Regions from separate parts of the Amycolatopsis thermalba genome, predicted to be linked through region 1. Evidence: riboswitches for the same ligand, from Rfam matches in the RefSeq annotation. Region 1 holds a riboswitch; each other region holds the start of a gene.

The links. Region 1 has a riboswitch for S-adenosylmethionine ahead of thrC (threonine synthase). Riboswitches for the same ligand answer to the same signal wherever they lie in the genome.
Region 2: it holds a riboswitch for S-adenosylmethionine, as region 1 does, so the genes downstream of both, L1857_RS15505 (aminotransferase class V-fold PLP-dependent enzyme) here and thrC (threonine synthase) in region 1, are expected to answer to the same signal.
Region 3: it holds a riboswitch for S-adenosylmethionine, as region 1 does, so the genes downstream of both, L1857_RS32895 (methionine ABC transporter ATP-binding protein) here and thrC (threonine synthase) in region 1, are expected to answer to the same signal.

Annotation. Positions count from the first base shown of each region.
Region 1 covers NZ_CP091196.1:2,357,369-2,363,416, forward strand. Annotated here, with positions in the region: gene L1857_RS11600 (ComEC/Rec2 family competence protein) at 1-464, shown strand, start outside; gene thrC (threonine synthase) at 478-1,743, opposite strand; SAM riboswitch class I at 1,757-1,889, opposite strand; gene holA (DNA polymerase III subunit delta) at 2,026-3,006, shown strand; gene rpsT (30S ribosomal protein S20) at 3,266-3,532, opposite strand; gene L1857_RS11620 (EamA family transporter) at 3,683-4,546, shown strand; gene L1857_RS11625 (VOC family protein) at 4,569-4,949, shown strand; gene L1857_RS11630 (class I SAM-dependent methyltransferase) at 5,265-5,864, opposite strand; gene lepA (translation elongation factor 4) at 5,967-6,048, shown strand, end outside.
Region 2 covers NZ_CP091196.1:3,206,698-3,212,745, forward strand. Annotated here, with positions in the region: gene L1857_RS15490 (penicillin-binding transpeptidase domain-containing protein) at 1-584, shown strand, start outside; gene L1857_RS15495 (ArsR/SmtB family transcription factor) at 629-1,318, shown strand; gene L1857_RS15500 (potassium/proton antiporter) at 1,606-3,084, shown strand; SAM riboswitch class IV at 3,131-3,245, shown strand; gene L1857_RS15505 (aminotransferase class V-fold PLP-dependent enzyme) at 3,281-4,603, shown strand; gene lspA (signal peptidase II) at 4,676-5,251, shown strand; gene L1857_RS15515 (RluA family pseudouridine synthase) at 5,248-6,048, shown strand, end outside.
Region 3 covers NZ_CP091196.1:6,795,920-6,801,967, forward strand. Annotated here, with positions in the region: gene L1857_RS32890 (MFS transporter) at 1-862, shown strand, start outside; gene L1857_RS32895 (methionine ABC transporter ATP-binding protein) at 914-1,927, opposite strand; SAM riboswitch class I at 2,115-2,205, opposite strand; gene rsmA (16S rRNA (adenine(1518)-N(6)/adenine(1519)-N(6))-dimethyltransferase RsmA) at 2,270-3,130, opposite strand; gene L1857_RS32905 (resuscitation-promoting factor) at 3,317-4,717, opposite strand; gene L1857_RS32910 (TatD family hydrolase) at 4,992-5,822, opposite strand; gene metG (methionine--tRNA ligase) at 5,819-6,048, opposite strand, start outside.

The sequences.
Region 1 (6,048 bases):
TGCTCGAACTGGACCTCGGTCGACGGCTCGAGTGGCCTGCGCTGGACCTGGAGGTGCTCGGTCCCCGGTACGTGCCGGAAGGAGAGGACGACGACGGAACACAGATCAACAACGGCTCGGTCGTGCTACGGGCTCACACGGCGGCGGGCGGCGTGCTGCTGACCGGTGATGTGGAACTGGCCGCGCAGGCCGACCTGGTGGCTGCCGGAACGGATCTGCACGCGGAGATCCTGAAGGTGCCCCACCACGGCAGCAGGTTCTCGCTGCCCCAGTTCCTGGCCGCGGTGTCCGCGCGGCTGGCGCTGGTGAGCGTCGGTTTGGGCAACCGCTACGGCCACCCGAACCGCACGACACTCGACACCCTGACCGCGGACGGCGCGCTCGTCGCCCGCACGGACACCGACGGCGACACCGCGGTGATCCCCGATCAGACCGGTCCGGCGCTGGTGCGCCGGGGGAAGTGAGGTGGAACCTTGATTACAGACCCAGCGCCTCGTGCACGGCCGCCGCCGACGGCGGCACGGTCGCCTTGGGGCCGACCTCGTTCTCGATCGCGTCCAGGGTCTTCAGGCCGTCACCGGTGATGAGAAGGACGGTCTCGGCGTCCGGGTCGATCTTGCCGGCCTCGATGAGCTTCTTCGCCGTCGCGACGGTGACACCACCGGCGGTCTCGGTGAAGATGCCCTCGGTGCGGGCCAGCAGGCGGATGCCCTCGACGACCTCTGCGTCGGTCACGTCCTCGATCGCGCCGCCGGTGCGGCGGACCGTGTCGAGCACGTAGGGGCCGTCGGCCGGGTTGCCGATCGCCAGCGAGCGGGCGATCGTGTCCGGCTTGACCGGCTGGACGACGTCGTGGCCGTTGCGGAAGGCCGCGGAGACCGGCGAGCAGCCGGCCGCCTGGGCACCGAAGACCTTGTACGGGGTGTCGTCGACCAGGCCGAGCTTGGCGAACTCGCGGAAGCCCTTGTCCACCTTGGTCAGCTGCGAGCCCGAGGCGATCGGCACGACGATCTGCTCGGGGATCCGCCAGCCGAGCTGCTCGGCGACCTCGTAGGCGAGCGTCTTCGAGCCCTCCGAGTAGTAGGGGCGCACGTTGACGTTCACGAACGCCCAGTTCTCGTGCTCGGCGGCCAGCTCGGTGGCCAGGCGGTTGACGTCGTCGTAGTTGCCGTCGACGGCGATGAGGTTGCCGTCGTAGACCGCGGTGGTCAGCACCTTGGCGCGCTCGAGCGAGGACGGGATCAGCACCACGGACTGCCAGCCGGCGCGGGCGGCTGCCGCGGCGACGGCGTTGGCCAGGTTGCCGGTGGACGGGCAGGCCAGGGTGTCGAATCCGAACTCGCGAGCCGCGGCCAGGGCGACGGCGACGACGCGGTCCTTGAACGAGTGGGTGGGGTTGCCGGTGTCGTCCTTGACCCACAGGCTCTTCACGCCGAGAGCCTTGGCGAGCCGGTCGGCCTTCACCAGCCTGGTACACCCGGGCTCGGTGTTCGGGATCTCCTCGACGTTCGAGGGCACCGGGAGGAGCTTCTTGTAGCGCCAGATGTTGCGCGGGCCGGCCTGGATGTCCTCGCGGCGCACACGGCCGAAGTCGTAGGCGACCTCGAGCGGGGAGAAGTCCTCGGCGGAGACGAACTCCGGGGCGAGCGGCTGGCGGTGACCCTCTTCCTTGGAGACCAGTTCCACGGCCGGACCGAGGTCGACGGTGCCGCGGGTGGTGGTCGAATCGAGGGCTGCAGTCATCGCGAGGTTCCTTTCCTCATCTGTCCCGCTGACGCGGGCCGGAATTGGCACCGTGATCGTCAGCTACCTCGCGGAATCGAGATGACAGGCTGACGCCGGTTGCCGGGGCTTCGTCGGGCCGTTCCCTCTGCCCCTCTGGATGAGCGGTATTCGATTGTGGTGGCTCACGCGCTCGCGCGATGCCTGGTTGACAACATACGGCACATCGCTCGGACCACGCCATGCCCCTGCGGGTTTCATCACGCTCGGGAGCTGTCGGTGGTCCGTGGGAGGATCTGAACCGTGACCGCGCCGGCAACCACCTCCGCCCCCCTGCAGCTCGTGCTCGGCGAAGAGGAGCTGCTCGTCGAGCGCGCCGTCCGGGGCGCTCTCGGTCAGGCCCGCCGGGAGGACCCAACGGCCGAGATGACCAAGGTCCGCGTGCCCGATCTCACACCGCCCGCCCTCGCCGAGCTGGTCAGCCCGTCGCTGTTCAGCGAGGGGCGGGTCATCGTGCTGGAGGGCGCGCAGGACATCGGCCAGGAGCTGGCCGATGCGGTGCTGGCCTACGCGAAGATGCCGGCCGACGGGGTCGTCCTCGTCGTCGTGCACACCGGGGGCGGACGCAGCAAGGCGGCCAAGTCCCTGCCCGCGGCGCTGCGCAAGGCCGGTGCGCAGGTCACCGAGTGCCCGAAGATCACCCGGCCGGCGGATCGCGAGTCGTTCGTCCGCAACGAGGTCCGGCAGGCCGGTGGGAAGATCGACCCGGCGGGTGTCGCGGCGCTGATCGACGCCGTCGGATCCGACCTGCGGGAGCTGGCCGCGGCCGCGTCGCAGCTGGTGGCGGACTCCGGCGGGCGGGTCGACGAGGAGGCCGTGCGCCGCTACCACCGCGGCCGAGCGGACGTAACCGGCTTCGCCGTGGCGGAGAAGGCCGTCGCGGGGGAGCGCGGCGCGGCGCTGGAGGCGATGCGGTGGGCGCTGCAGATCGGCGTGGCGCACGTCCTGATCGCCGACGCCCTCGCCGACGCGGTGCGCACCATCGCGCGGGTGTCGGCGGCGGGGCGCGGCAACCCGAACCAGATGGCCGGTGAGCTGGGCATGCCGCCGTGGAAGATCCGCAAGGCGCAGGGACAGTCCCGCGGGTGGACACAGGCCGGCCTCGCCGAGGCGATGGCGGTGGTGGCGAGGGTGAACGCCGAGGTCAAGGGCCAGGCCGCGGACCCGGCCTACGCGCTGGAGCGGGCAGTCCTGGAACTCGCCGCCGCCCGCGACAAGCGCTGAGCCCGGCTGGCGGACCCGGAACAGCGCCGGGGCGGGCGCTGTGGGGTTGGGGGTTGCTGGTGAGCGCCTGGGCCGGGAGTCACCGCTGCTGGTGCAGTCATGAACCGACGCCGGCTGCGCAGCCGGAGGGCGGCTGCCGTGACCGGGGTGCCGTGGGCGGTCCCGCGTCGATCGCATCGGGGGAAGTGGCAGCCTTGTCAGCCCGCGGGAACGGCGAAGGGGCGGGCACCCTGCCGGATGCCCGCCCCTTCGCTGGAGATCAAGCTCCGAGCTGGTTGACGCGCTTGGCCATCGCCGACTTCTTGTTGGCGGCCTGGTTCGCGTGGATGACGCCCTTGCTGGCGGCCTTGTCCAGGGCGCGAGCGGCAACCTGCTGCAGCTCGACGGCCTTGGCCTTGTCGCCCGACTCGGCGGCCTCGCGGAACTTGCGGATCGCGGTCTTCACCGAGGACTTGACCGACTGGTTGCGCTGGCGCGCCTTCTCGTTGGTCTTGATGCGCTTGATCTGGGACTTGATGTTGGCCATGAAGGCGCTCCTTCGATCTGTCGGTGGGTTCGCTGCCGCGCTGTACCGGCCCCGGCGTGCGGGTTTCCTCCCTGGCGGAATGCCACACGGCAACGACCGTCAAGGTTAGCAGGGCGCTACGGTGTCACTCGCACTGGCTGGGAGGGGCAGGTGAACGGCACGGCGCTCGGGCTCGTACTCCTGGCTGCCGTCGTGCACGCCGGGTGGAACCTCGCGGCCAAACGGGTCGCCGCCGGGGCCCGGTTCGTCTTCCTCTACTACACCGTCTCGGCGGTGGTCTGCGCCCCGGTCGCGGTCGTCGCACTCGTGGCCGAGGGGCAGCATCCACAGTGGACCTGGCTGGTGGCGGCGCTGCTCACCGCGGTCTTCCACATCGCCTACAGCATCGTGCTGCAGCGGGGGTACCGCGTCGGCGACCTGTCCGTCGTCTACCCGCTGGCGCGGGGGAGCGGACCGCTGCTGTCGGTGCTCGCGGCCGTCGTCCTGCTCGGCGAGCGGCCGGGGTGGCTCGGGCTCGCCGGGGCGTTCCTCGTCGTCGCCGGGGTGCTGGTGATCGGGCTCGGCTCGCGCTCGGCCGCGGACGCCCGCGCCCGCCGGGCCGGGGTCTGGTACGGGCTGCTCACCGGCGTCGCCATCGCCGCCTACACGCTCTGGGACGACCACGCCGTCAACGCCCTCGCCGTCCCGCCCCTGACCTACTTCGCCGCCGGCTCGGTGCTGCAGAGCCTGCTGCTCGCGCCCGCGGCCATGCGGGCAGGCGGCCGGATCGGCGCGCTGTGGCGGTCGCACTGGCGGGAGGCGGTGATCGTCGGGGTGCTGTCGCCCGTCGCGTACCTGCTCGTGCTCTACGCGATGCGCATGGCGCCGATCAGCCTGGTCGCGCCCGCTCGGGAGGTGAGCATCGTGCTGGGCGGGCTCGCCGCCTGGCTCGTGCTGGACGAGCCGCACCCGGTCCGCCGCCTGGCCGGCTCGGTCGTGGTCCTGGCCGGGATCGCCGCGATTGCGGCCTCCTGACCGGGTGGGGTAGGGAAGAGGTATGGACGTGCTGAGCAGCCGGGTGCTGATCCACCCCCGCGACCCCGAGAAGACCACGGCGTTCTACCGGGACGTGCTCGGCCTGGCGATCTACCGCACGTTCCCCGGCGGCACCGTGTTCTTCACCGGCCAGGGCTACCTGGAGGTCGTCGGCCGCGGCGAGAAGGGCACCAGCCCGGACGTCGAGCTGTGGTTCCAGGTCCGCGACCTCGAGGCCACGCTCGACGAGCTGGCCCAGCGCGGGGTTCAGCCGGACCGCGAGGCGCGCCGGGAGCCGTGGGGCCTGGACGAGGCGCGCATCTCCGACCCGGACGGCACGTCGATCGTGCTGGTGGAGATCCCGCCGGACCATCCACTGCGGACGGACGTCAGGCCGCAGTGACACCCGCGCAGGGGGCGGACGGCGGTTTGATCGGCCGGGTTCGCGTCGCCGCCGATCCGGGGCGAGCGGCCGTGCGGGGCTGAATCCGCCGCGGTGCGGGGGCGTGTGGCTGGGTGGTGCTGTGGGGGTTCGTGCTGCCGCGGGTTGGAGGGCGGTAGCGGCCGTGCGGGGCTGAATCCGCTGCGGTGCGGGTGGGCGGGTGGCGCTGTGGGGGCTCGTGCTGCTGCCGGTCCGGGGCGGGGGTGGCTGCGCGCGAGGCGCGAATCCGTCGCGGCCCGGGGCGGGAGCGGCGGCGCCGTGTACCCGCGAAGCCGGTCAGTCCGGGCGCCGGGCGCGGAACTGGGCCGCCAGCGGGGCCGTGACGCCCGGGGGTTGCCACACCCACGTCTGCAGGTCGGTGAACCCCGCGTCCACCAGTTCCGCCGCCAGCGCGTGCCGCGGCACCGTCAGCGACTTCTCGTGCGCGGACAGGATCAGCCGGCCGCCCGGGCGCAACACCCGCAGCAACTCCCGCAACCCCGCGCGCCGGTCGTCCCACAGGTCGACGTTGTTGACGCTCATCGCGACGTCCACGGAGGCCGCGGCCAGGCCCGTCCGCTCCGCCGAACCACGTGTCAACCGGACGCGGCCGGCCGCGATCTCCGCCGCGCAGCGGGCCTGGGCCAGCGCCAGCATCTCCGGCGACGGATCGACCCCGTGCGCGACGGCGGCGATCCGGCCGGCCAGCCGCAGCCCGACGCCGGGACCGGGCCCGACCACCAGCACCGTCTCGTCCGGGGTGAGCCTCGCCACGTCGACCACGTGCGATTCCGTCGCGCCGTTGGCGTGGGCCATCACCGTTCCGCCGATGCGGCCCAGCACGCCACGGGGGTGACCGAAGGCCCGGTCGAGGATCTGCTCGAAGGTTGTGCTCATACCTCCAGGTCAGCACTCGCCACCGCTCACCGGCATCGGGGATGACCCGGAAATCGGGCATGGGAACATGGAGTCGTACCCCACGACGAGCCGAGGACCCGAGTGAGCACGTTCGCCGACCAGACCTTCACGCCGCCGGAGCAGATCCGGAACTTCTGCATCATCGCGCACATCGACCACGGCA
Region 2 (6,048 bases), 850 kb from region 1:
CGCTGCCGCTGCACTCGGCGTTCGCGCACTCGTGCAACACCACGTTCGCCCAGCTCGCCTCGACGTTGCCGGCCGACGCGCTGGCCGACGCGGCGAGCGGGTTCGGCCTCAACGCCGACTTCACCATCCCCGGCATCACCACCGAGGCCGGCAAGGTCGTGCCCAGCACGAGCGGGGCGGAGCAGGTCGAGTCGGCGATCGGGCAGGGCACGGTGCAGGCCAGCCCGTTCGGCCTGGCGCTGATGGCGGCGACCGTCGCGCGCGGCGACGAGGTGACGCCGCGGCTGTGGCAGGAGCTGGAGACCACGGTGAACACCGGCTACCGGGCGCCGTCCCGGGACGTGATCGCCGCGCTGCGGACGATGATGCGTGAGGTGGTCACCGGCGGCACCGCGACCGGGCTGCGGGGCAACGGCGCCGTGTACGGCAAGACGGGCACGGCGCAGTTCGGCGACGGCAGCCGGTCCAACGGGTGGTTCGCCGGGTACCGCGACGACGTGGCGTTCGCGGTGCTGCTGCTCGGGTCGGATTCGTCGAAGCCGGCGGTGACCGTGTCGTCGGTGTTCCTGGGCGCGCTGGGCTGACGTTTCGGCCCGGGCCGATGCGTCCGGTGGCTACGGTGGCCGGTGTGGAGACGATCGCGCTGGCCGAGGTGGCCGCGGTGCTCGCCGACCCGAGCCGGGCGGCGATGTGCCTGGCGCTGCTCGACGGCCGCGCGTGGACGGTCGGTGAGCTGGCCCGCGCGGCGGGGATCGCCCCGTCGACGGCGAGCGAGCACGTCAGCCGCCTGCGGGAGGCCGGGTTCGTCGCGGGCGTGAAGCAGGGGCGGCACTCCTACGTGCGGATCGCCGACCCGCGGGTGGCCGAGCTGATCGAGCACCTGGCGCAGCACGCCGAGCACCGGTCCACCTCGGGCCTGCGCGGGTCCCTGCGCGCCCGGCGGCTGGCGTTCGCGCGCACCTGCTACGACCACCTGGCCGGGGCCGCCGGGGTGGCCCTGCGGGACGGCATGATCGGGACCGGGCTGATCACGGAGCGTGCCGGGCTGGCGCTGACCGCGCGCGGCCGCGAGGTGCTCGGTGAGCTGGGGGTGCGGATCCCCACGGGGCGGCGCCCGCTGCTGCGAGCGTGCCTGGACTGGACCGAACGCCGCGACCACCTGGGCGGCGCGCTCCCGGCGGCGCTGTTCACGCACGGAGTCGAGCAGGGCTGGTTCGAGCGGCGCCCGGACCGCGCGGTGCGGGTGACGCCCGCCGCGGCGGAGCCCCTGGCGCGCCTGGGGGTGGAATTACCGGCCGAGCGCCCGGGGACTGGGTGAGGTGTGGCTTGTCGGCGGCCCGGCCCTCGCCTCGCGTGGCCTTCGCTGGGAGCCGAGTCTGGGAGTCGCGGCCGGGTACTCCTCGTGACCGGCTGCGCACCTGCCGTCGGCGGCGCGGCGGACGGTGCTCGCCCCGGTACTCCGCGTGCGTGTCCGTGATCTCGTTGCCCGGCAAGGGGAACGGCAGCGTGACGAGCTCGTCGCGCTGCCGGGGGACCCACCGGGCGCGGCAGAGCGCCTGGCCTCCCTATTCTGAGAGCCGGAGAAACCGGGCAGGGGAGGTGCGGGTGGGCGAGCTGCCGGTCGTGCTGGGGCTGGGCTCGGCCGTCCTGCTGGCCGCCGTCCTCGCGGTCCGCTTCTCCACCCGCCTGGGCCTGCCGTCGCTGCTGCTGTACCTCGCGATCGGCGTGCTGCTCGGCGAAGCCGGGTTCGGCATCCAGTTCTCCGACCCGTTCCTCACCCAGGCGCTGGGCCTGGCCGCCCTGGTCATGATCCTCACCGAGGGTGGCCTGACCACCCGCTGGTCGGCGGTGAAACCCGCGCTGGGCCAGGGAGTGGCACTGTCCACAGTGGCGGTCGGGCTGAGCATCGCGATCACCGGGCCCGCCCTGCACTGGCTGCTCGGCCTGGACTGGCGGACCGCCCTGCTGTGGGGCGCGGTGCTGGCCCCCACCGACTCGGCCGCGGTGTTCTCCGTGCTGCGCAGCGCGGGCCTGCCGAAACGACTGGTGGGCGCCCTCGAACTGGAATCCGGCATCAACGACGCGCCGGCCTACATCGCGGTCGTCGTGCTGGCCCAGGGCACCCTGGTGGACTGGTCGCTGCCGCTGCTGGTGGTCTACGAACTGGGCGCGGGCCTGGCGCTCGGCCTGGTGCTCGGCTTCGCCGGGGCCTGGGCCCTGCGGCGCGCGGCGCTGCCCGCCACCGGTCTCTATCCACTCGCGACGGTCGCGGTGTGCGTGGTGGCCTACTCGTCCGGGCAGCTGCTGCACGCGTCCGGGCTGCTGGCCACCTACGTCGCCGCGGTGGTGCTCGGCAACGCCCGGCTGCCGCACCGGTCCGACACGGTGTCCTTCGCGGAGGGTCTCGGCTGGCTCGCCCAGATCGGGCTGTTCGTGCTGCTGGGCCTGTTCGCCTCACCCGGGCGGCTGCTGGAGTCGATCGTGCCCGGCCTGATCGCCGCCGCGGTCCTGCTGCTGCTCGCGCGCCCGGTGTCGGTGCTCGTCACGCAGCTGCCGTTCCGCGTTCCGCTGCGCGAGCAGGTGTTCCTGTCCTGGGCGGGGCTGCGCGGCGCGGTGCCGATCGTGCTGGCGATGATCCCGCTGTCCGAGCAGATGGCCGGTGCGCAACGGCTCGTCGACGCCGTGTTCGTGCTCGTGATCGTGCTCACCCTCGTCCAGGGGCTGACGCTGGGCCGCCTCGCGCGGATCCTCCGGCTGCCCGGGGACGCGGAGCCGAAGGAGGTCCAGGTCGACGCCGCGCCGCTGGACGAGCTGCAGGCCGAGCTGCTCCAGGTCAAGATCCAGCCCGGCTCCCGCCTGCACGGCGTGTACCTGTCCGAGCTGCGGCTGCCGTCCGGGGCGTCGCTGAGCCTGATCGTCCGCGACGGCCGCAGCTTCACCCCGCAGCGCACCGACCGGCTGCAGCGCGGGGACCAGATCCTGATCGTGAGCACCGAGTCCGCGCGGGAGGCGGCCGAGCGGCGCATCCGCGCGGTGGACCGGGCCGGGCCGCTGGCGCGCTGGAAGGGCGAGTCCGGCACGTGAGACCCGCTGGCGCGCCGCGGGGACGATCGGTTACTGTGTCGGCGTAGGTCATGAGTGCCAGCGCCAAGCCCCGGCTCGCTGGCCGGCAACCCTCCTTCCGCGGTGGGGTGCCCCGGGTGAGGACCTGGCTCGTCGCGAGGTGCGGCGGGCAAGCGCGGACCCCGGTGCGGGTCCCCGGACCCGAGGAGCCGTTCCGATGACTCTCGCTCTCGATCGCGTCACCACCCCCGCCGTCACCGCAGCCGCGGCCGTTCCGCTGGTCACCGGCGGGGAGCTGGACTACGCCAACCTCGACCACGCGGCCAGCGCCCCGTGCCTGGAGTCCGTGCGGCGCGCGGTGGACGAGTTCCTGCCCCACTACGCCAGCGTGCACCGCGGCGCGGGGTTCGCCTCGCAGGTGTCCACAAAGGTCTACGAGCGGACCCGTGACGTGCTGCGCCGGTTCGTCGGCGCGCGGTCCTCGGACGCGGTCGTGTTCACCCGCAACACCACGGACGCGCTGAACCTGCTGGCCCGCAGCCTGCCCCGGCACACGTCGGTGGTGCTGTTCGACACCGAGCACCACGCGGCGCTGCTGCCGTGGCGCGGCCCGAACGTGCGCCGGATCCCGCTGCCGAACACGCGCCTGGCCGCGGTGTCCGCTGTGGACAGTGCGCTGGCGGAGTGCCCGGAGGGGCCGCGGCTGGTGGTCGTGACCGGCGCGTCGAACGTGACCGGCGAGCTGCTGCCGGTGGCCGAGATCGCGGCGGTGGCCCGGCGGCACGGCGCGCGCGTCGCCCTGGACGGCGCGCAGCTGGCTCCGCACCGGCCGATCTCGGTGCGGGAGCTGGACGTGGACTACGTCGTGCTGTCCGGGCACAAGCTGTACGCGCCGTTCGGGGCGGGCGCGCTGATCGGGCGGGGCGACTGGCTGCGCGCGGCGGACCCGTACCTGGCCGGCGGCGGGGCGACGAAGTCCGTGCGCCGCGACGGCGACGGTCTCGGGGTGGCGTGGCAGAGCGGGGTCGAGCGGCACGAGGCCGGTTCGCCCAACACCGTGGGCGTGTACGCGCTCGGTGTGGCGTGCGAGGAGCTGGCCGGGTCGTGGGACGCGGTGGTGGCGCACGAGCGGGAGCTGCTGGAGCGGCTGACGCGGGGGCTGGCGGCGGTGCCGGACCTGGCGGAGCTGCGGCTGTTCGACGGCGCGGCCGAGCGGGTCGGCACGGTGAGTTTCGTGCTCGACGGGTTCGAGCCGGGCTGGGTGGCGGCGGTCCTGTCGGCCGAGTACGGCATCGGCGTGCGCGACGGCGCGTTCTGCGCGCACATCGCGGTGCGGCGGCTGGTGGAGCGCACCGGCGGGGAGGGGCAGCAGGCGCTGCGGGTGAGCCTCGGGCTGGGCACCACGGCCGAGCACATCGACCGGCTGGTGACCGCGCTTCGGCAGATCGTCGCCCGCGGCGCCCGGTGGACCTACGGGGTGGTGGAGGGCCGGTGGGCGCCGTGCCCGGATCCGCGGCCGTTGCCGGGGTTTCTGGCCTGAGCGGTGTGGGCGGTTCCGGGCGTTTCCCGGCCTGCGCCGGGGGCCCTCCCGGCAGGCGTGGACAATGGCGGGGTGAGCAGTGACCCCCAGCCCTCCCCGGACCCGGACACCGTGCCGGACGAGCAGCCGGCGCCCCCGCCCCGGCGGCGCGCCCTGCTGCTGGCCGTGATCGCGATCGTCGTGTTCGCGGTGGACGTCGTGACCAAGTCGGTCGTCGTGGCGACCCTGGAGGGGCACGAGCCGGTCCGGGTGCTCGGCGGGCTCGTCTACCTGCAGCTCATCCGCAACCCCTTCGCCGCCTTCGGCCTGGGCGTCACCGGCATGACCTGGGTGTTCGCGATCGTCGCGTTCGGGGTGGTCGTCGCGCTGATCTGGTTCGCCAAGCGGCTGCGCTCGGCCGGCTGGGCGATCGGCCTCGGGCTCATCCTGGCCGGCGCGCTCGGCAACCTCGTCGACCGCGTGTTCCGCGCGCCCGGTGTCCTGCGCGGTCACGTCGTGGACTTCGTGTCGCTGTTCGCGCCCGACGGTGACGTGTGGCCGGTCTTCAACGTGGCCGACTCGGCGATCTGCGTCGGCGGCGTGCTGATCGTGCTGCTGTCCCTGCTCGGCCGCGACTACGACGGCTCCGTCAAGAAAGCCAAGCGTTGAGCGCCCGGATGCTGCCCGTCCCGGACGGGCTCGACGGCATGCGCGTGGACGCGGGCCTGGCGAAACTCCTCGGCCTGTCCCGCACGGTCGTCGCGGAGCTGGCCGAGTCCGGCGACGTCCTGCTCGACGGTCGTCCCGCCGGCAAGTCCGACCGCCTCTCGGCCGGGGTGCTGCTCGAGGTGACCCTGCCCGACCCGGACAACCCGGTCGAGGTGATCGCCGAACCGGTCGAGGGCCTGCGCATCCTCCACGACGACGACGACATCGTGGTCGTGGCCAAACCGGTCGGCGTCGCCGCGCACCCCAGCCCCGGCTGGACCGGGCCCACCGTCGTCGGCGGGCTCGCCGCGGCCGGGCTGCGCGTCTCCACCTCCGGCGCGGCCGAGCGCCAGGGTGTGGTGCACCGCCTCGACGCCGGCACCACCGGCGTGATGGTCGTGGCCAAGAGCGAGCACGCCTACACCGTGCTCAAGCGCGCGTTCAAGGAACGCACCGTCGACAAGGGCTACCACGCCGTCGTGCAGGGCCACCCGGACCCGACGCGCGGCACGATCGACGCCCCGATCGACCGGCACCCCCGGCACGACTACAAGTTCGCCGTCGTCGCCGGGGGCCGCCCGTCGGTCACCCACTACGAGGTGATCGAGGCGTTCCGCGCGGCGTCCCTGGTGGACGTCAAGCTGGAGACCGGCCGCACGCACCAGATCCGGGTGCACTTCTCGGCGCTGCGGCACCCGTGCGCCGGCGACCTGACCTACGGCGCGGACCCGGTGCTGGCCCGCAAGCTCGGCCTGACC
Region 3 (6,048 bases), 4.4 Mb from region 1:
CGTCGCCGCCGCCGTCGCGGGCTGGTTCGTGCTGCCGAAGGTGCCGGGCCACCGGTCGACGCGGCTGGACTGGTTCAGCGCGGTGCTGGGCAGCGCCGGGATCGCCGGCCTCGTCTACGGCCTGTCCGAGGCCGCCGGCCGCGGCTGGGGTTCGGCGGTGGTGCTCGGCACGCTGGCCGCCGCGGTGGTGCTGCTGGCCGGGTTCGTGTTCCGGCAGGCCCGGGTCGGGAACCCGCTGCTGCCGCTGCACGTCGTCGCCGACCGGACCCGCTCGTCGGGCTTCCTGACCATCGCGATCGCCGCGTTCGGGATGTTCGGGATGTTCCTGTTCGTCACCTACCAGCTGCAGGCGATCATGGGCTTCGGCGCGCTCGGCGCCGGACTGGCGTTCCTGCCGTTCCTGGCGGCCAACGTGACGGTCTCGACCCTGCTGACGCGGCGGCTGATCCCGCGGACCGGGCCGCGCCCGCTGCTGGTGATCGGGCTCCTGCTGATGGCGGCCGGGCTCGCCGGGCTGACCCAGTTGTCGGTCGACACGTCTTACTGGAGCCTCATCCTGCCGGTGACGCTGGTGCTCGGGGCCGGCGCCGGGCTGGCGATGCCGACGGTCATGAACATCGCGACCGCCGGGGTGGAGCCGGCGGACTCCGGGGTGGCGTCGGCGTTCATCACGACCTCCCAGCAGGTCGGCGCGTCGATCGGCACGGCGTCGCTGAACACGATCGCCGCGAGCGCGACCGCCTCGGCCGCCGGGCTGGCCCTGCCCGCGGCGACCGTGCACGGGTACGCCGTGGCGAACGGCTGGGCCGCGGGGATCGTGGCACTCGGCGCTATCGCGGTCGGGGTCCTCGTCCGCAAGTGAGACGAGCGGAGGGGCGTCCCGGACGGGACGCCCCTCCTGCCGTGTGCGGGATCAGGCCGCGACGACGCTCTTCGGGCCTTCCTTCGGGTGCACGACGGAGGCGCCGCGGTCGGCGATCCACGCCAGCGCGGCGTCGGCCTGGCTGCCGTTGACGCCGACCCGGAAGCGGGCCACCGGGGTGTCACCGACGCGGGTCAGGCCGCCGCCGATCGTGGCGAGCTCGACCTCGAACCGCGCGGAAGCCTCGGGCAGCAGCGCGCCGACGGCCGCGAAGCCGATCAGCACGACGTCGACGGACCGGTCGTAGCTCGACGACTGGCTGCGCGGCGTGTCGATCGGGGGCAGCAGGCTCTGCGCGACCTTGCTCGCCGGGTTGGCCAGCAGCTCCAGCACGGTGCCCTGCTCGACGAGCCGCCCGTCCTCCAGCGCCGCGACCCCGTCGCAGACGCGCCGCACCGCGGCGCCGTCCTGGGTGGTCAGCAGCACGGTGACGCCCAGCTCCGCGCGGGCGCGGTCGAGGACGGTCAGCACGCCGCCGGTCTCCTCCGCGCCGACACCGGCGGTCGGGTCGTCGGCGAGCAGCACGGCCGGGCCGGCGGCGAGCGATCGCGCCAGCGCGACGCGGCGGCGCTGTCCCGGGGTCAGCTCGCTCGGGCGCAGCGCGGCGCGCTGGGTCAGGCCGGCCAGGTCGAGCAGGCGGCCGACGCGGCTGCGGCGCTGCGGACCGTCCAGGCCGAGCTGCTCCAGCGGGGCCGCGACGTTGCCGGCCACGGTGCGCTCGGCGTGCAGCACCGGCTGCGCGTCCAGCACCGCGACCTGGCGGCGCACCTCACGCAGCCGCCGCCCGTCGAGGCCGGTGGTGTTCAGGCCGTCCAGGCGCACGACACCGCGGTCGGGCTTCTCCTGCAGGGCGATGCACCGGGTCAGGGTGGACTTGCCGGAGCCGGCCGGGCCGACGACGCCGAACAGGGCGCCGGCGGGCACCTCGACGCTCACGTCCCGCAGGGCGTGGACGGGCTTGGCGGCACCGGGGAAGGACTTGGTCAGGTTTTCGACAGTGATCACGAATGGCTCCAGCACAACAGGCGCGAACGCGCCGACCGCACACCAAGGCGACCGTCCAGTGCGGACGGTCAGGCGAAGACAGGGAAAAGTGGTGGTTCAGAAGCGGTCAGCGACGACACGCACAGACCGTGCGACGACATTCGTCGACGACGCGGCGCCTCGTGAGCATCGTGCGATACACAGGAATCCTCCATCGGTCCTGGCGTTAGCACCTGCCCCGGGTGGGGTGGTTGCTGCGGCTTCGGCGAGCCAGGTCTCTCAGCCGCTCGGGATGGATACCTCAAAGAGTAGAACGGACTTCACATCTTTTTGGCAAGTCCCCGGCGCGGATCAGGTGCGAGATCACACCAACGGTGGTAAGGACTTGCTCGCCGCGATCCTGGCGAAGTCCCTTACCCCGAGCTGCTCGCCCCGGGTGCGCGGATCGACACCGGCCGCGCGGAGGATCGCCTCGGCCCGCTCCCCCGAACCGGCCCACGACGCCAGCGCGGCGCGCAGGGTCTTCCGGCGCTGGGCGAAGGCGGCGTCCACGACGGCGAACACCTCGTCCCGGTTCGCGTCCGACACCGGTTCCGCGGACCGCTCGAACGCGACGAGCGCGGAGTCCACGTTGGGCACCGGCCAGAACACCGCGCGGGGCACGGGCGCGACCTTGCGGGCCGGGCCGTACCAGGCGAGCTTCACGCTGGGGACGCCGTAGATGCGGCTGCCCGGGCCGGCGGCCATCCGGTCGGCGACCTCGGTCTGGACCATCACCAGGCCGTGCGCCAGCGAGGGCAGCTCGGCGAGCAGGTGCAGGACCACCGGGACGGCGACGTTGTAGGGCAGGTTGGCGACCAGGTGCGTGGGCTCCTGGGCCAGGTCCGCGCGCCGGAGCTTGAGAGCGTCCCGGATCTGGACGGTGAACCGGGGGACGGCTTCGGGCGCGCGCTCGGTGATGGTGACCGGCAGGCGCTGCCCGAGGACCGGGTCGATCTCGACGGCGGTGACCGTGGCCCCCGAGTCCAGAAGGCCGAGCGTCAGCGAACCCAGGCCCGGGCCGACTTCGAGGACGTGATCGCCGTCGCCCACTCCGGAGAGGTCGACGATGCGGCGGACGGTGTTGGGGTCGTGCACGAAGTTCTGGCCGAGCTTCTTCGTGGGACGGACGTCCAGCTCGGCGGCCAAGCCCCGGATCTCGGCTGGTCCGAGCAGTGCTGTCACGTCTGGTGATGCTACTGGCCCGCCCCACCCCCACCACCGCGAGTCCCACGCTCCCGCGCGCGAGTCCCACGCTCAGGTCCGCGAGTCCCACGTCCCCGCGCGCGAGTTCCGCATTCGCGGCAGGCCACCCGCAAAAAAAGATGACCCCGGCCACCGGCCGGGGTCATCATGGTCTTGCTCGGGGGGTCAGCTGGTCGCCTTGGCGCCGCAGACCGGCCAGGCTCCGTAGCCGCCGCGGTCGTCGCGCACCTTGGTCGCCACCGCGATCTGCTGTTCGCGCGTGGCCTGGTGCGGGTAGGCCGCGTACTGGTCGCCGCCGTAGGCGTCCCACGTGCTCTTGTTGAACTGCAGGCCGCCGTAGTAGCCGTTGCCGGTGTTGATCGACCAGTTGCCGCCGGACTCGCACTTCGCGATGGCGTCCCAGATGGCGCTGTCGCTGATCACCGGCTGCTTCGTGCCGACCCGGACGATCTTCGGCTTGGCCTCGACCAGCACCTTGGTCGACAGCTCCTCGCGGGCGGTCTCCTTGCCGTTGCGCTTGGTGATCCGGTAGGTCACCAGCTTCTTGCCCGCGGTGCCCGGGTCCTGGACGACCTCGTCACCGGCGTCGAGGGTCGCGTCCTTGATCTCCTGGACCTCGGGCGCGATCTCCTCTTCCTGGTTGATCACGGACACGCCGGTGCGGGAGATGTGCACCTCGGCGCCGTTGGCCAGCTTGAGGCCGAGCCCGCCGTCGATCTCGTCGTCCGGGCCGAGCGACAGGCCCTGCTCGGCCAGGAACTCCTCCGCGGTGATCGCGGTGGTGCTCACCTGGCGCGGGGCGGCGTCGCCGTCGAACACGGTGATGTTCTTGAGGGTCTTGACCTCGACGGTCGCGCCGTCCAGCGGCAGCTCCGCGTCCAGCGGCATCGAGTACGCGGTGCCCGGGCCGAACTGGCCGCTCAGGCCCAGCTGCGTGATGGCCTCCTGGAGGCTCGTCGCGCGGACCCACAACTCGCGGGCGACCCCGTCGACGACGAGGTTCAGCTTGCGGCCGCGCTCCAGCTTGATGACGCCACCGTCACCGACCGGCGCCTGCGGCGAGGGGGACAGCGCGTCGTGCTCACCGACGGTGAGACCGGCGTCCTCGAGGACCTCGCCGACCGTCTTGCCGAAGCTGTGCACGGTCTGCGTGTGGCCGTCGACGTCGACGGTCACGCTCTTGTTCATGGCCAGCGCGGCCGCGCCGCCGCCGGTCAGGCTGATCAGGAGGGCCAGGACCGAGCCCCGGAGGAACCGGCGCTTCCAGGTCTTGACCGCGGTGACGAGGGCCTTCTCCGGCTCCTCTTCGGCCTCCACGGCGGCCGTGCGGTCTTCGGACACCGCATCCGGGATGGCCAGCGCCGGGAGCATCGTGGTCTCGGCGTTGATCAGCCGGATCAGCTCGTCGACGTCGATCTCGGCCTCGGCCATGAGATCGTCCGCGTCGCTACCCAGAACCGTGCGGATGTCGTGCTCGGTGACGGCCAGGTCGTCCGAGAACGCGTCGGCGTCGGGCCAGTCGAGGGTGCCCACGGCGCCGCCACGGCTGGACTCGAACCAGTCCATCGCCTCGGTCGGGCGCGCGTCGGCCCATCTACTACCAGTCACAGCAGGTCGATCCCTTTCGCACTACGGCTCCCGGAAGTCGTCGCCATCCCCGATCCCGACCTGCACTGGCTTGACTCCGGGTGTCCCGCGCTTCGCCCGGTTGGAGCGATCATGCGGCACGGTCACGGGACAGTAACGGACCCCGGGAGGTTGCGCAAACACCGGGCGGAATGTCGTGGCGTTCGTCACTCCTCCAGGTGGATGGTTGATTTCCACGAATGTCGCAGTCCGTTCAACCCGACGTGACGGACGGGAGCCGGAAGACGCGTTCGGCGGTCTCCGACACCGCCGAACAGACGCCTTCCAGGTCTTCCGAACGGAGGTCGGCGAGGAAGTGGACCGTGTACGCCGTGCAGTACGGCTCGTTCGGGCGGCCGCGGAACGGGTGCGGCGTCAGGAACGGCGCGTCGGTCTCGACGAGGAACTGCCCGGATGGCACCAGCTTCGCCGCGGCCTGCAGCGCGCGGGCGTTGCGGAACGTGACCGTGCCGGCGAACGACAGCACGTACCCGGCGTCCACGCAGCGGCGGGCGATGTCCTCGTCACCGGAGAAGCAGTGGAACACCACGGTCTCCGGCGCGCCCTCCTCGTCCAGGATCCGCAGCACGTCTTCGTGCGCGTCCCGGTCGTGGATCATCAGCGGTTTGCCGATCCGCTTGGCGAGGTCGATGTGCCAGCGGAACGCCTCCCGCTGGGCCTCCGGCGGTGAGTAGTCCCAGTAGTAGTCCAGGCCGGTCTCGCCGACCGCGACCACCCGATCCTGCCGCGCCAGACGCTCTATTTCGGACTGTTCCGGCTCGCCGAAGTCCTTGGTCCGCGTGGGATGGATCGCCACCGCGGCCCACACCCGTTCGTCCCAAGTGGACGCCTGAGCGGCCCAGCGGGCGGCGTCGAGGTCGTCGGCGACGGTCACCATCCGGGTCACCCCGGCCGCCGCGGCGCGGTCGGCCAGCTCGGCGACGTCGGCCGCCGTGACCGCACCGCAGGCGTCTAGGTGCGTGTGCGAGTCGACCACCGGCGCCGGAAGGCGCTCCGGCACCGGCGGTCGTTCCTGCTTGCTCACTGCGCGATCGGGGCCCACTCCGGCCCGGTCTCGCCCAGCTTCGGGTCGAGCTTGGCGAACAGCGGCGTCGGCTTGGCCAGCGGACGGCCGACCTCGATCGGGATCGACTCCCAGCGCGCCTGCTCGGCCGCGTAGTCACCGGTCAGGATCGGGTTGATCCGGCCGGGGATGTCCAGGTCCTCGACGTCCTGCAGCTCCGGCTGCGCGGCCCACACGCCGGTGCCGC